DNA from 2 places in the Paenibacillus aurantius genome. Region 2 is predicted to be linked to the other one. Evidence: riboswitches for the same ligand, from Rfam matches in the RefSeq annotation. Region 2 holds a riboswitch; the other holds the start of a gene.

Region 1 (7,358 bases), 2.1 Mb from region 2:
TTCCGTTTTCTGCCGTATGACTTCGAGATCCGTTCCAAGACGGTAGAGCGCTACGGCCAAAGCAAAATTCCGCAGGGCATGACTCTGCAGGATTGGGGCGTCACCTACGATGAGCTGGAGCCGTATTACGACAAATTCGAGAAGATAGCCGGGATTTCCGGGGAGAAGGAACAGAACCCGATGGTCGGGAAGCGCGCGAACCCTTTTCCAACGCCGCCTATGAAGAAGTCCCCGATTCTGAAAATGTTCGAGGACGCCTCGAAGAAGCTCGGCTACCATCCGTACATGATGCCTTCGGCGAACTTGTCGGAGCCCTACAAGAACCCGGACGGCATCGAGCGCGCCCAATGCCAGTACTGCGGCTACTGCGAGCGCTTCGGCTGCGAATACGGGGCTAAGGCGGATGCGGTGGTGACGGTGCTTCCTGTAGCCGAAAAGACCGGCAACCTGGAGGTCCGTTATTATGCGAACGTGACGAAGGTTCTGTACGACGGGAAGAAAGCGACGGGTGTCGTCTATGTGGATACCCAGTCGGGCGAGGAGTTTCAGCAGCCGGCGGATATAGTTGTTCTCGCCAGCTATGTGTTCAACAACGTCCGGCTTCTGCTGCAATCCAAGATCGGCAAGGCCTATGATCCATCCAGCGGGCAAGGCGCGGTGGGCAAAAACTACTGCTACCAGGCCCAGGCGGGCAAGGCGGTCGGGTTCTACGACGACCGGGAATTCAACACGTATATGGGAGCCGGGGCTCTTGGGATGGAGTTCGACGACTTTAACGGGGATAACTTCGACCATTCCAATCTCAACTTTCTTCACGGCGGCGGCATCCGCATTTCCCAAACCGGCCTCCGTCCGATCCAGAACAACACCGTTCCGAAAGGGACGCCCAAATGGGGAGCGGAATTCAAGAAGCAGTCCCTGAAATATGTGAACCGTTACCTGACGGTCGGCTCGCAGGGGGCCAGCCTCCCGTGGCAGCAGCATTACCTGGACCTGGACCCGACCTACAAGGACGCCTACGGCAATCCGCTTATCCGGCTGACCTTCGATTTCGAGGAGCAGGACCGCCAGCTTGTAAAGTTTATGGCGGAGAAGGCGGGGGAAGTGATGAAGGAAATGAAGCCGACCCACATGGAGGTGTCGGGCGAGCTGGGGCCGTACAGCATCGTTCCGTACCAGTCCACCCACAATACGGGGGGCGCCATTATGGGGGCGGATCCCGGGACCTCCGTCGTGAACAGCTACCTGCAGGCTTGGGATGCGGAGAATCTGTTCGTCGTCGGGGCTTCCGCCTTCCCTCATAACAGCGGGTACAACCCGACGGGCACGGTAGGGGCGCTCTCTTACCGGGCGGCCGAAGGAATCGCCAAATATGCGAAGCAGCCCGGCATGCTCGTATAACCCCAGGCAGGAAGGAGGGGGAGGATGGACAAAGACAAGGAAATAATTCGCCACCTGACGGAGCTCCGCAAGCGGCTCATTGTCGTCATTCTCTGGTTTCTTGCGGCCATGGCCGCCGGGCTGTATATGTCGCGATCCATTCTTCTGTATATTAAACACTCGCCGCCGGCGGCCGATGTGGAGTGGAACGTCTTCTCGCTGACGGACGGGATGTTCATTTACATGAAGTGCGCGTTCCTCTTTGCCGTGCTGTGCACGCTGCCGGTGGCCTTCTACCACGTATGGTCCTTCGTCAAGCCGGGCCTTACGGAGGAGGAGGCCCGGGGGACGGCCGTTTATATCCCGATCTCCTTCGTCCTGTTCGTGGCGGGCCTGGCGTTCAGCTACTACATCGTCTTTCCAATGATGGTGGACTTTATGAAGAACGTGAACGTGAGCATCGGGGCGACGGAGCGGTACGGCATCGACCGGTATTTTTCCTTTCTGTTCAACGTCATCTTCCCGATGGGAATCGCCTTTGAAATGCCGGTGGCCGTTATCTTCCTTACCCGGCTCGGTCTGCTGACCCCGGCCCGGCTCAAAATGACGCGCAAATACGCCTATCTCGGTCTAGCGGTGGTGGGGGCCTGCATTTCCCCGCCCGATTTCGTCTCCCATCTTTCGGTTACGGTACCGCTCATTCTTCTGTTCGAGCTGAGCGTGATTGTCGCCGGCTGGTATTACCGGCGGATGCAGGCTGCCGCCGCCCTATAGCAAGGAAAAAGGAGGAGAAAAGGATGCTGAACAACATCGGATTGCCCGGACTGATTATCATCCTGGTCATTGCTCTCGTCGTATTCGGACCGGCCAAGCTGCCCCAGCTGGGGCGGGCTTTCGGCGATACCTTGCGCGAATTCAAGAATTCGACCAAGGGCATTGTCGAGGATTTGAAGGAAGACGGGGAAGAGGAGAAGAAGACCGTCACCTAAGACCTACACCAATGGAGGGATTCTCATGACCAAACGATTCTGGCTGACAAGCATTCTGATCATTCTCGTCGTCTCGGTACTCGCGGCCTGCGGGAGCAAGGATAACGCCGGCGGTTCCTCGGGAAGCGGAGGAAGCTCCTCCGGAGGCGATTCCGGCGGGACGAAGGAAATAACCGTTGCCGCCTCCAACTTCAAGTTCGAGCCAAGCGAAATCCGCGTGAAGAAAGGGCAGAAGGTGAAGATCACGCTCGACAACAAGGAGGGCATGCACGGATTGGCTATCCCCGAGTTCAATGTCGACTTGAAGCAGCCGGGCTCGGCCGAATTCACGGCGGACAAAGCCGGGACATTCGAATTCCACTGCTCGGTCGTTTGCGGAGCCGGACATGCCGAGATGAAAGGCAAGCTCATCGTGGAATAAGAGACAAGCGGAGGAGGGCCGTCGCGGGCGGCTCTCTTTTTTCGGTCACCGCCACCCTTGTTTTGGGATGCTTGACAAACCGTTCCAGAAGCCGTCATAGTGAAAACAAAATCTTTAATCAAGAACCAGGAGAACGAAACCCATGAAGAAACACCCTTCGGAACAGCTGGCCCTGCATCTGTACCGGGTCAACCGCAAGCTGCAGTATCTCATGTCCATTCACCTGAAGCCCTATGACATCACGCCCGAGCAATGGAATGTGCTGAAGCATGTGCAGGAAACGAACGGGGTTTCCCAGAAGGACCTGTCCGTCATGGCCGATAAGGACAAAACCAGCATAACCCGAACCCTCGACAGCCTCGAACGGAGAGGGGCCGTCCGCCGGCAGGTTAACCCTGAGGACCGGCGTTCCTTTCTGGTTTTTCTCACGGAGGAAGGCATGGGGCTCATCGAGAGGCTTCAGCCGATCCCCGATAAAGTCAATCGGCTTGTTTCCCGTGACTTAAGCGGGGAAGAGCTGGCTGTCTTCCGGCAGACGCTTACGTTGCTTCAGAGCCGGATTGAAGCGGAGACGGCTGGGACGGATTCCGTAGCCGGCGGCTCTCCGGACAGCAGGCTGGATGGATAATAGCCGTTGTTCGCAGGAATATCCCTTTCGATAGCGAATGGGTTAGCGAAAGACAGAGAAAACAGAGAGAGAAGGAGAGAGTCCGACTTGGCTGTGCACTTTGACGGAAAAGCAAACATTTATCATCTGCAGACGAAATCTTCCAGCTATCTTTTTCAAGTCACGAAATGGGGAACCCTCGCTCATTTGTATTGGGGCAAAAGGATCCGCCCGACGGGGCTGGACCGGATTCTGCAGCTTAGGGCCCGCTCCGCCGCGTCCCCTACTCCCGACGTAACCGACAAAACCTACTCGCCGGACACAATCCCGCAGGAGTATCCGGGCTACGGCGCGGGGGATTTCCGGCTCCCCGCTTTTCAGGTTCAGCTCGAAAACGGCTCGACGGTGACCGATTTGAAATACCGGGCCCACCGCCTGCTGAATGGCAAGCCGAAGCTGGAGGGGCTGCCGGCTACTTACGCCGAGGCTCCGGAAGAAGCCGAGACGCTCGAGATCGAGTTGGCGGATGAAGTCATCGGGCTGAAGGTCATCTTGACCTATACGGTCTTCGAGCACTATGACGCCATCACCCGCAGCGTCCGCTTCGCCCACGAGGGCCCCGGGCGGCTGAAGCTGCTTCGGACCATGAGCATGAGCGTGGATATGTCCTCCTCCGACTACGACCTGCTGCAGCTCTCGGGCGCCGTCCTGCGGGAACGGCATCTTCACCGGCGCGCGCTCGTTCCCGGAACCCAGTCCATCGAAAGCCGGAGAGGGGCAAGCGGACACCAGCAGAATCCGTTTATGGCGCTGCTCTCCAAAGGGGCGGATGAGGATAGCGGGGACGTGTACGGGTTCAGCCTCGTTTACAGCGGCAGCTTCCTGGCAAGCGCGGAGGTGGAGCAGTTCGGCACCACCCGGGTATCACTCGGAATCAACCCGTTCGATTTCAGCTGGCTGCTGGAGCCCGGGGAGTCCTTTCAGACGCCGGAAACGGTGCTGGTCTATTCCGACCGGGGCCTGGGAGGCATGTCGCGGACTTATCACCGGCTGTACCGGGAACGCCTGTGCCGGGGAACCCACCGCGACCGGGAAAGGCCCGTACTGGTTAACAACTGGGAAGCGACCTATTTCGATTTCAATGCGGACAAGCTGGGGCAGATCGCGAAGGTGGGCGGAGAGATCGGCATTGAGCTGTTCGTTCTGGATGACGGATGGTTCGGGCGGAGGGATAACGACAAGTCCTCCTTGGGGGACTGGTTCGTCGACCGGAACAAGCTGCCCGAAGGCCTGGAGCATCTGGCCGAACGGATCTCGGCGAACGGGCTTGCTTTCGGGCTGTGGTTCGAGCCGGAGATGATCTCCCCGGACAGCGAGCTGTACCGGAGTCACCCGGACTGGTGTCTTCACGTCCCGGACCGGTCCCGGACCACGTCGAGAAACCAGCTCGTGTTGGATTACTCCCGGGCCGACGTGCGGGACTATATTGTCGATACCGTCGGCCAAGTGCTCTCCAGTGCCCCGATCCGCTATGTCAAGTGGGACATGAACCGCAACATGACCGAAATCGGCTCCGCCTTGCTGCCGCCCGACCGGCAGAGGGAAACGGCCCACCGGTACATGCTCGGCTTGTATGATGTGCTGGAGCGGATCACCTCGGCCTTCCCGGACGTACTGTTCGAGAGCTGCGCTGCCGGAGGCGGGCGCTTCGATCCCGGCCTGCTCCATTACATGCCGCAGGTGTGGACGAGCGACAACTCGGATGCGGTCATGCGCCTGAAGGTGCAGTACGGGACGAGCCTGGTGTATCCGCCCGTCACGATGGGAGCGCATGTCTCCGCGGTACCGAATCATCAGGTGGGGCGGATCACGCCACTCAAGACGCGCGGGTATGTCGCCATGTCGGGCAACCTGGGCTACGAGCTGGACCTGACCCGGCTGACGGAGGACGACAAGACGGAAATCCGCAGCCAGATTGAGCTGTACAAGCAGATCCGCCCGCTTGTCCAATTCGGGGATCACTACCGGCTCCGCAATCCGTTCGAAGGGAACGAAACGGCCTGGATGTTCGTCTCCGCGGACCGGCAGGAGGCGGCGGCCTTCTATTTCGAGACGCTGTCGGAAGCGGCCCCGGCGATCAAGCGCCTGAAGCTGAAAGGCCTCGACCCGAACCTTGATTATATGGAACTGGAGTCAGGGGCGGTTTATGGAGGCGATCATCTGATGTACGTCGGGATCCCCCTTCCCGTGCTGAAAGGGGATTTCCTCGGCGTGATGTTCCGTCTGCAGGCGGTAAGCCAAAACGGCGCTTGAAGGAAGAGGATGTTCGGGTTACAATAGAGGGAATATCTGGCAGGTGTAACTGGCGAAACGTGGAGAACCACGGGGGAGCACCTGCTTATCACGCCGATCGCCTGGGCAGAGGTAAGGGACTATCCCTTGCCTCTTTGTGTTTTTATTCTATCGGTGGAAAGGATGGAGGAAGACCATGCCCAACAACGCACTCCTGCTGGACGGCACCAAAGTGGCCGAAAGCATCAAGGAGACACTAAAGGAACGAATTCAGGCTCTGGGGGAAAAAGGAATCGTCCCCTGCCTGGCCACCGTATTGGTCGGCAGCGATCCGTCGTCGGCCACGTATGTGAGAATGAAAGGGAACGCCTGCCGGAGGCTCGGCATCGGCTCAAGGCGGGTCGTGCTTCCGGAGAACACGACCACGGAGGAGCTCGTGGAGACGATTCGGGAGCTTAACGAGGACCCGGCCGTGCATGGCATCCTCCTGCAGCATCCGGTGCCGGCTTCGATCGACGAGAGGGAGGCCTTCGAGGCCATCTCCATCGAGAAGGACGTGGACGGCGTGACGACGCTTGGCTATGCGCGGACGGCCTTTGGCCTGGCGGATTTCCCGTCCTGTACCCCGGCGGCCATTCTGGCCATTATGAAGCATTACCGGATCGAGGCGGAGGGCAAGCATGCGGTCGTCATTGGCCGGAGCCCCATTCTGGGCAAGCCGGTATCCGCTATGCTGCTGAATGAGAACGCAACGGTCACCACGTGCCACTCCCGCACTCGGGGACTCCCGGACCTCGTCCGCCTGGCCGACATTGTCGTAGCGGCCGTAGGCCGCCCCCGGTTCGTACAGGGAGATTGGCTCAAGCCGGGGGCGGTGGTGCTGGATGCGGGATATAACCCCGGCAACGTGGGGGATGTGGACTATGAGGCTTGCCTAGGGAAGGCCTCCGCCATTACCCCTGTGCCGGCCGGGGTGGGCCCGGTGACGATCGCCACACTCCTTAAGCACACCGTGGAAGCGGCGGAGAAATACGGTAACCGGTAACGGAAGGACATCCGAAGAGGAGGAAATCAGATGCATCGTCCCCTGCTTAGAGCGGAAGCGATTATCCGGCGGTCGGACGGGGAAGCGTACTTGGTCCAATGCGACCGGGAGGAGAGCTTCTACCGCTTTCCCGGCGGCGGCGTGGAATTCGGGGAAACCGCGGCGGAAGCCATTCGCCGGGAGCTTCTGGAGGAGTTCGACCTGCCCGTTCAGGTCGGCCCGCTGGTGTGCCTGAATGAGAGCCTGGTGGAGTTCGACGGTCGGCAGCGGCACGACTGCACCGTCCTGCATTGGGCCGCCGTGGAGGAATCGGCCATCCGCGGGGCGCTCACGCATAAGGAGCACCCGGATATTCAGTTAACGTGGCGAACCCTTAAAGAGCTTAAGGAAAGACCGCTCTATCCGGAGGGGATTTGGGAAGCGCTGGAACGGGGCCTCGAGGAGGTTGTCCATCTGGTCATCCGGCGGAATTATGACCGGCCGGAGGAATAGCCCGCTCCGTCAGACGGGCATCCGATCTGACGTTATCCGGATGAACCGAGAACTAACTTGAGAAGGGAGTGATTGGTATGAATATAAAATCTGTTCTGTTGGATCAATGGAACGCTTGTTATCACGATAAGA
Region 2 (7,358 bases):
CCGAGGAATGACGGCTCGTTCACCGGTAATAACTTTCCCGTCAACTTCGAGCTCAAGGTATCACTGGACAACATTAACTGGAAGGTTGTCCGCAAGCTCAGCGATTACCCCCTGAACCCAAGCGGCGTGCAGTCCTTTGACTTCCCTGCTGAACGCGCTAGATATGTTCGGGTGGAAGGGCTTGGCGTGAAAACGTGGATGTACGGCATGCAGCTCTCCGAAATGGAAGTATACGGCGATCCGGCCTCCGGGCTCGGAGCGGTAAAAGGCGTTCATGAGAACGGCGAATTGAAGCTGGAGGTTCAGAACTCGTCCGGCGTTCCCCTGGATGCCCAATTTTACAAACGGGTTCTTATTCCCGCCGACCTGACTCAATACGGCGTCTCCGCCTTTCAGAATCCGGATGCGAAGGAGCTTCCCGCTTATTATCCGCAAGAATATGGGGATATCAGCCTCTCACCTGAAGAAATGGCCAAGATAACCCAATCGGACGACAAGTACCAGATTACAAAGTCCGTGGAGAATTCTCCTTACCAGCGCTTCGATCTGGAATTCGACCAGCCGGTGGAACGGGAGCTATATGTGACCTGGGAAGGGCGGACGGACCAGGTGGCGACGCTGTATGTATGGGACTATGCGATAACGAACTGGGTGGCGTTGACCTCCCGGGAGGGCAATCCGCTGCGGGATATCCAATTAACCGGTAAATTCGGTACGTCGAACGTCCAAGGAGGCAAAGCTCACTTTATGGTGGCGGCCGCACAGAAAAATATTACGGAACCCTCCAAGAAACCGGCCCCGAACGAGTACGATTTCACGTTTATCTGGGAAACGGATACCCAGTATTATTCCAGGAGTTATCCTAACATTTTTGAGAAGATGAACCGCTGGATTGCCGACAACAAAGACCCGCTCAAGATCAAGTATGTCATCCACACCGGGGACCTCGTGCAGAATTGGAACATGGCGGACCAGTGGGGAGTGGCGGACCGAAACATGAAAATATTGGAGGAGGCCGGCATTCCGTATGGCGTGGTTTCCGGTAATCACGACATTAACCATAATGTCAACGATTACGAGTACTATTGGAACTATTTCGGCCGCGACCGGTTTGCCGGGCAGCCTTGGTACGGAGGCGACCTGAGCAACAACCGTCATCATTATGATCTGATTTCCGCCGGCGGCATGGATTTTGTTATCTTGTATCTCGGGGTGTATGGAAGGCTGGACCAACAAACGGTCGATTGGGCAAACAGCGTATTATCCAAATACAAAGACCGTTATGCCATTGTGGGGACTCATGCTTACATTGAAGGAAGCGGCAAATATGGGGTCAACGGCAAAGAAATCATGGAGAAGGTAATTGCCCCCAACGAGAATGTGTTCATGGTGGTAAGCGGTCATTATCACGGCGCGTTCTACAATGTCAAACGCATCAACGGGAAAGTGGTCTATGAAGTACTGTCCGACTATCAGGAGGGGCCGGAAGGTGGCTTGGGCTACATTCGTTTGCTGCAGTTCGACGCGAAAAATAAGCGGATGTACATGAACACGTACTCTCCTTATAAGGATGACTACAATTTCTTTGCCGACGACAAGGAGCAGGCGACCTTTCCGCTTGATACGGCAAAAGGGGAGATGACGCTGATGACGGACCGTTTCGGCATCAGCACGGAATGGAACGATGAGCTGCTCGGGACACTCCCGAACGTACAGACCGGTCCGGCCTCGATTAAGCTGGAACCCGTTGCAGTGGGGAACGCAAACGAGTGGTTCGTGAAGCTGATTGACTCGAACGGGAACGCCACCTCTTCGGAACTGTGGAGGTTCCAAGAACCAGCCTACCTGGATACCGCTTCGGTAGACGGCGATAAGATGGTTCTACGGTTTGATAAACCTTTGGCGGACGGAGCAGCCGCTGATCCCGCTGACTTTAGCGTACAGGTACAGGGAAAGCCCACGGTCGTCCGTTCGGTTTATTCCGCCGGTAACGAGGTTCAGCTGACTCTCTCCCAGGCTGTCCTATTCGATCGAACCGTTACCATCTCCTACACGCCGGGGACCAAGCCGCTGAATGATTATGCCGGATATCCCGTGAAAGGAATCACGAACATTCCGGTAACTAATTTAAGTCCAAAGCCGGGGCGTGCGTTTACCCCATAGGTCATCCGGAAAACGAATAGGCAGCCAGCAAGAAATGGGGAGCAGCGCTATTGTGCTCTCCCCATCCATAGATGAAACGTGCCTCCCCTTTTATTGACTAAGCTTAGGATTGCTTTATAGAAGCAATCCTCCAAATGGAGGGAAAGGAAATGAAGATAATCAAGCGTTTTGTCGCCATCGTACTGGTCTTGATCCTCACCACGTTAATGCCCGTCACAGCCGGTGCCGCTTCCTACAGCACCTATACCCAGGTCTCCTTGCTGCCCAATGACGTGTTTACCGCAACGGAAGGATTGGCCCTGGCCAACGGCTATGCCTATTCCGCAAAAGTCGAACCTAACGATACCCAAATGGCCCTTTACTCTACGAACATGACCAGCGGGGCCACTACGCTCATGACGAATGGCAGCGACAATACTACCATCCTTTCGTATTTCAGCCATGCCAACGATATGGCTGCCACGGTAATCGACGGAGTGACCTATCTTTTCGTCGCCACCTTGAAGAACAGTCCCGGAACTATTCAGCTGTTGAAGCTGAAGGTGGTAGGAAACACCTATTTTCTAGTGGGGGAGTTCAATATTCAAGATCCTACCGGTCAACTCTGGGCCATGTCGGGAGTTGAGGTTACGGGGCAAACCGGCAGCACTATAAATTTACTCCTCAAATCGGGAACGGAGTTTCGCCGGGCATCGCTCAGCATGAGTGCGACCAGCGGAACCATAGCGGTAGCCGCAGCGCCTGATTTCGTGATTGATCTTGGAAGCTACACGGGATCCCAGCATCAGGGGTTGGGGTATTGGAGCGGTAACGACAGCATCTATGTTCCTATGACCTTCGGTTCCCCGGTCGAGAGTGCTGTACTGGTTTATCATAATATATCCACAGCATCGGGAACGATCTCATTGGATCTTAATCTGACTTTCAGCCTTAAGGAAAGCACCTGGATTGAGATTGAGTCCGTCAATGTTGCCCCCGACGGAAAGCTCTGGTTTAATACCAATCGGCAGGGCGGGTACGACAATGTCGGCTATTGGAACGGCTACACGGTACCGGGGATCAATACGATGTTCGCAACGAAGGTACCTACGGGAACAGGCTCACAGCAAGTGGAGCTCGGGACGAAGTTCCAGGCAGCGACTAACGGTTACATTGCGGGCGTAAAGGTTTACGGGGTTACAGGGGAATCGGGGGTCCATAAAATAAGGATATGGAGGAATTCGGACGGAGCCTTGATCGCCGGTCCTTATGACTTCACCTTTACAGGCTCAAACAGCTGGAAAACCTTCTATCTGCCTACTCCGCTATATATTGAGTCATCGACGAATTACACGGTCTCCGTTTCAGTAGGTACCGATGTGTCGCATAAGTACGCTGCTATCAGCGGAGACCTAACCAGCGGCGGGAGCAGCGGCAACCTGACATGGGCTGCGAACGCCGGTGTGTTTACCACGACAATGGGAACTTTACCGACCACCACCTTCAACAGTACGAACTATTTAAGAGATGTTATTTTCTATCCGGAATCCTTTACTTCGGAGAATATGTTCGGCGTGAAGGCGGATACGGGAAACGGGGGCAACGGAGGGGCCTATGAACTCGGCACGGTGTTCACATCCTCGGTTGCGGGTCAGGTAACCGGGGTTCGATTGTTCGGGGTGCAAGGGGAGTCGGGAAACCATACCATCCGGATATGGAGAAACTCGGACAATACGGTCATCGGCGGTCCGTACACGTTCAAGTTTAGCGGTAATGACAGTTGGGTGCAGTACAATTTGGCCACTCCCGTCAACCTAGCGGCGAATACCGACTATACCGTGTCGGTTACGACGGGAACGGATTCCGGCAAGCTCTATGCCGCTGTCGCCGGCGACTTAACCAACTCCGGCAGCAACGCGAACCATCTGTCCTGGACGGCCAATGCGGGTGTCTTTACGACAACGCTCGGAGCAAGACCGACCAGCACGTTTAATGGAAACAACTATTTGCGCGACATCGTCTTCAAACCATAAAACCATTAACAGGGAGGCTGCCGGCAACTCGGCGGCCTCTCGTTCATCGAGGAGGAAGGAACAGGGATGGACTTGGAGCACCTCACGCAGGAATTGACAGGAAGCCCTGCCCCAGCAGGCTGGCCGGACCATTGGCCGGCCTATCTTAAAGCAGTGGAGTCCGGAGAGTACAAGATGTCATTTCAAAAAATACCGGAGAACGCTTCCCTTATTTATGATTTACCGCAGGAAGCGATGGCCGAGATAGCCGGGCTTTATCCCGTTATCGGCGCGAATCCCGGATTGTCCCTGCTCGCGCGATTCTGGTCCTATCTCATTTTCCATCAACCTCCGGGAACGGCAGGCGCTGTTTCCACCTGGCCGCTCCCTGTGCCCGTGCTGGGGGACCAGGCTGGGATCTGGCCCTTAGCTATCTTGGTCTCCGGCGCCGAACGGGCATTTGAGGCTTATCGCAAGCTGGGAATGGAAAACCGGATTGCGCTGGAGACGCTTGCATTCGGCGGTCTTTATACACGTGACTATTACCGAAGAAACGGAAGATGGGGGTTATCCGAACTTAATTGGCTCAGGCGCCACGTCCAGGCCCGCATTTTCCGGTTAGGCAGGCTTGTCTTCAATACCGGCACCTACTCCTGGCCTTTTATGACGGTCCGCAACAGGGAATCCCAAATCATAACGTTATGCGACGGGGACGTCCCGTATCGGGCCGATGGCCTGCCGGATGGGACCAACAACCGAAGGGAGGCGGAATCCTGGCTGCCGGTTCTTCAGAAGTCGGACCTCTCGCTAGTCGGTCATCCGGTCGCATCCGATGGAACGGTGCAGAGGGAGACGATCGCCCTTGATCCGAACGAGTGGAGGGTGGTTCTCCGAAAAGGAGATCGCGTCGTGGACGTGCACATCCCGTCCGGCAGCAAGCTTTCCCTTAAAGAATGCGAGGACGCTTACCGTGAGGCGTATCGTTTCTTTCCCAGATACTTTCCAGGAATTCCGTTTAAGGCGTTCGTCTGCAAATCCTGGATTATGGATCCCGCACTTTCCCTCATCCTGCCTCCGGAGTCCAACCTCGTCAAATTTCAACGAATGTTTAAGCCGCTTCCCGTTATAGGGGACGAGAGGCAAACCTATGAACTTGTTTTCGACGATCCCCATGTGGAGCTTGATCAGTTTACACCCGTTACCTCCCTGCAGAAAGCGATCATCCGGCACGTTAAGCTTGGAAATCGAATGAGGTCCTCCGCGGGATTCAGACTGTGGGAACAGCCGGCGGGTTCCGTAGCGTTGTCATAGCTGCGGCCCAAAGCCGTGACTATCCTGTGAAAAAACATAGACAAAATAACCATCTCCCTTGTATAGTAAAAGTAAATATATGGAATGCGTGACTGGCGTAAACGTGGAGGACCACGAGGGAGCGCATGGAACAACCGCCGTACGCCTGGGCAAAGTATTTGATCCTTCGATCAAATGCTTTTTTTATTTTCTTAACGAAGAAAGGACAGGTGGAAGAAATGAGGATGGCGTTTGTATTGTTCGACGGAATGACGTTTATGGATTTGGCGGGGTTCTACGAAGCAATCACGTGGCTGGGTATTATGAAGATCAAGGAGAATGTCACCTGGAGGTTCTGCGCCGACCAACCGGAAGTGAAGGATGACCGGGGGCTGAAGGTAAAAGCGGATCTGGTGCTGCCGCCTTTAAGTCAATTCGACCTGGTCTTTCTGCCGGGCGGCATGGCGACCAGGAAGTTGCGGTTAGACGATGCTTTTGTGGAATGGATCCGAACCGCCGAGTCTGTGCCGTATAAAGTATCCGTCTGCACGGGTGCCCTGCTATGGGGAGCAGCCGGCTTCCTGGAAGGCAAAAGAGCCACCACCAATCCCTCCGCCTACGATCTGCTGGTTCCTTATTGTGCGGAAGTGGTAAAAGCCCGGGCGGTGAGGGATGGAGATACCTTTACCGGAGGCGGCGTCACGGCCTCGGTGGATTTGGGCCTCTTCATGGTCGAGAATCTGACGGATCCAGAGACGGTTCGTCAGGTTCAGAAGAAGCTGGTCTATCCCTATTACAAGGCTGGCCAGACAGGCGACGTTTATGGGCAGATAGATCCACAAGAAGAGGAGCGGTGAAGGTGGAGATTCGTCTGCTGCTCTTTCTCCTTTCCCACCTTCATCCGGGAACAGTATCCCTGCCGATGGAGCTCTTTCCTGGAAGCCAACGATGACAGCAGCGGTTATTTCGTGATGGTCAACGCACAGAATGAAGTGATTGGTCATGCCGGTTATCTTCTTCAGCATTCGAAAGGCCGTTATGAAATCGTAGGTGTTGTAACCTGTAAGGATTGGCTCCGCAGAGGAGTAGGGGCTTCCCTGATTGCTGCCATATGCCAAAAAGCAAAAGAACGGGGACATGACGAAGTTGTCCTGTATACCCTCGACCATGAGCGGAATCAGGCGGCGCTCGCTTTTTATGATCGATTGGGGTTCCAGGCTGTGCATCTGGAGAAAGACTATTATCAACCAGGTTACCATCGGTTAACCTTGGTTAAATCGCTCGAAACGGAATGATTACCATACTCGAGGAACCCCACAGAACCGTGCAAGCATTGTCGGGAAACGAAAAGGAAGTTTTGTTATCTTTGAGGTAACGAGGGAGGCGTGAATGTCTTGGATCTGCTGGCCAACTGGAACGTAGCTTTGTCCTACATCGAGGAGAATCTAACCGATACGATTGACTATAAGGAGGCTGCCCGAATCGCCTGCTGCTCGGAATATCATTTTACCCGGATGTTCTCCTTCCTGGCAGGGATTACGTTATCGGAATACATCCGGCGCAGGCGGTTAACCTTGGCGGCCCACGAGCTCTGTCATGGCGATCTCAAAATCATAGATGCCGCTTTGAAGTACGGCTACTCGTCTCCAGATTCCTTTGCCCGGGCTTTTCAGGGGGTCCATGGCATCACACCTTCGGAAGCCCGGATTCACGGGCATTCCCTCAAAGCCTTCCCTCGGATGAGATTTCAGCTGACCATTCAAGGAGGAGAAGAAATGAATTACCGTTTGGAGAACAAAGAAGCTTTTCGTATCGTAGGGATCCAAAAGCGGGTGTCCGTTGTATTCGACGGAGTGAATCCGGAGATTGCCTCAATGTCTCAAAGTTTGACGCCCAAGCTTATTGAGGAAATGA

Evidence for each region. Region 2 has a riboswitch for ZMP and ZTP ahead of MJA45_RS14305 (DJ-1/PfpI family protein). Riboswitches for the same ligand answer to the same signal wherever they lie in the genome.
Region 1: linked by a shared signal. The riboswitch ahead of MJA45_RS23820 (bifunctional 5,10-methylenetetrahydrofolate dehydrogenase/5,10-methenyltetrahydrofolate cyclohydrolase) and the one ahead of MJA45_RS14305 (DJ-1/PfpI family protein) in region 2 are both predicted to bind ZMP and ZTP.

The regions. Positions count from the first base shown of each region.
Region 1 is NZ_CP130318.1:5,274,620-5,281,977, reverse strand. Features, by position in the region: gene MJA45_RS23850 (GMC family oxidoreductase) at 1-1,401, shown strand, start outside; gene tatC (twin-arginine translocase subunit TatC) at 1,426-2,154, shown strand; gene MJA45_RS23840 (twin-arginine translocase TatA/TatE family subunit) at 2,178-2,369, shown strand; gene MJA45_RS23835 (cupredoxin domain-containing protein) at 2,395-2,790, shown strand; gene MJA45_RS23830 (MarR family winged helix-turn-helix transcriptional regulator) at 2,933-3,418, shown strand; gene MJA45_RS23825 (alpha-galactosidase) at 3,506-5,710, shown strand; ZMP/ZTP riboswitch at 5,746-5,824, shown strand; gene MJA45_RS23820 (bifunctional 5,10-methylenetetrahydrofolate dehydrogenase/5,10-methenyltetrahydrofolate cyclohydrolase) at 5,886-6,734, shown strand; gene MJA45_RS23815 (NUDIX domain-containing protein) at 6,765-7,226, shown strand; gene MJA45_RS23810 (DinB family protein) at 7,304-7,358, shown strand, end outside.
Region 2 is NZ_CP130318.1:3,168,069-3,175,426, reverse strand. Features, by position in the region: gene MJA45_RS14320 (discoidin domain-containing protein) at 1-2,163, shown strand, start outside; gene MJA45_RS14315 (DUF4082 domain-containing protein) at 2,313-4,175, shown strand; gene MJA45_RS14310 (acyltransferase domain-containing protein) at 4,350-5,465, shown strand; ZMP/ZTP riboswitch at 5,544-5,623, shown strand; gene MJA45_RS14305 (DJ-1/PfpI family protein) at 5,684-6,301, shown strand; gene MJA45_RS14300 (GNAT family N-acetyltransferase) at 6,344-6,739, shown strand; gene MJA45_RS14295 (AraC family transcriptional regulator) at 6,839-7,358, shown strand, end outside.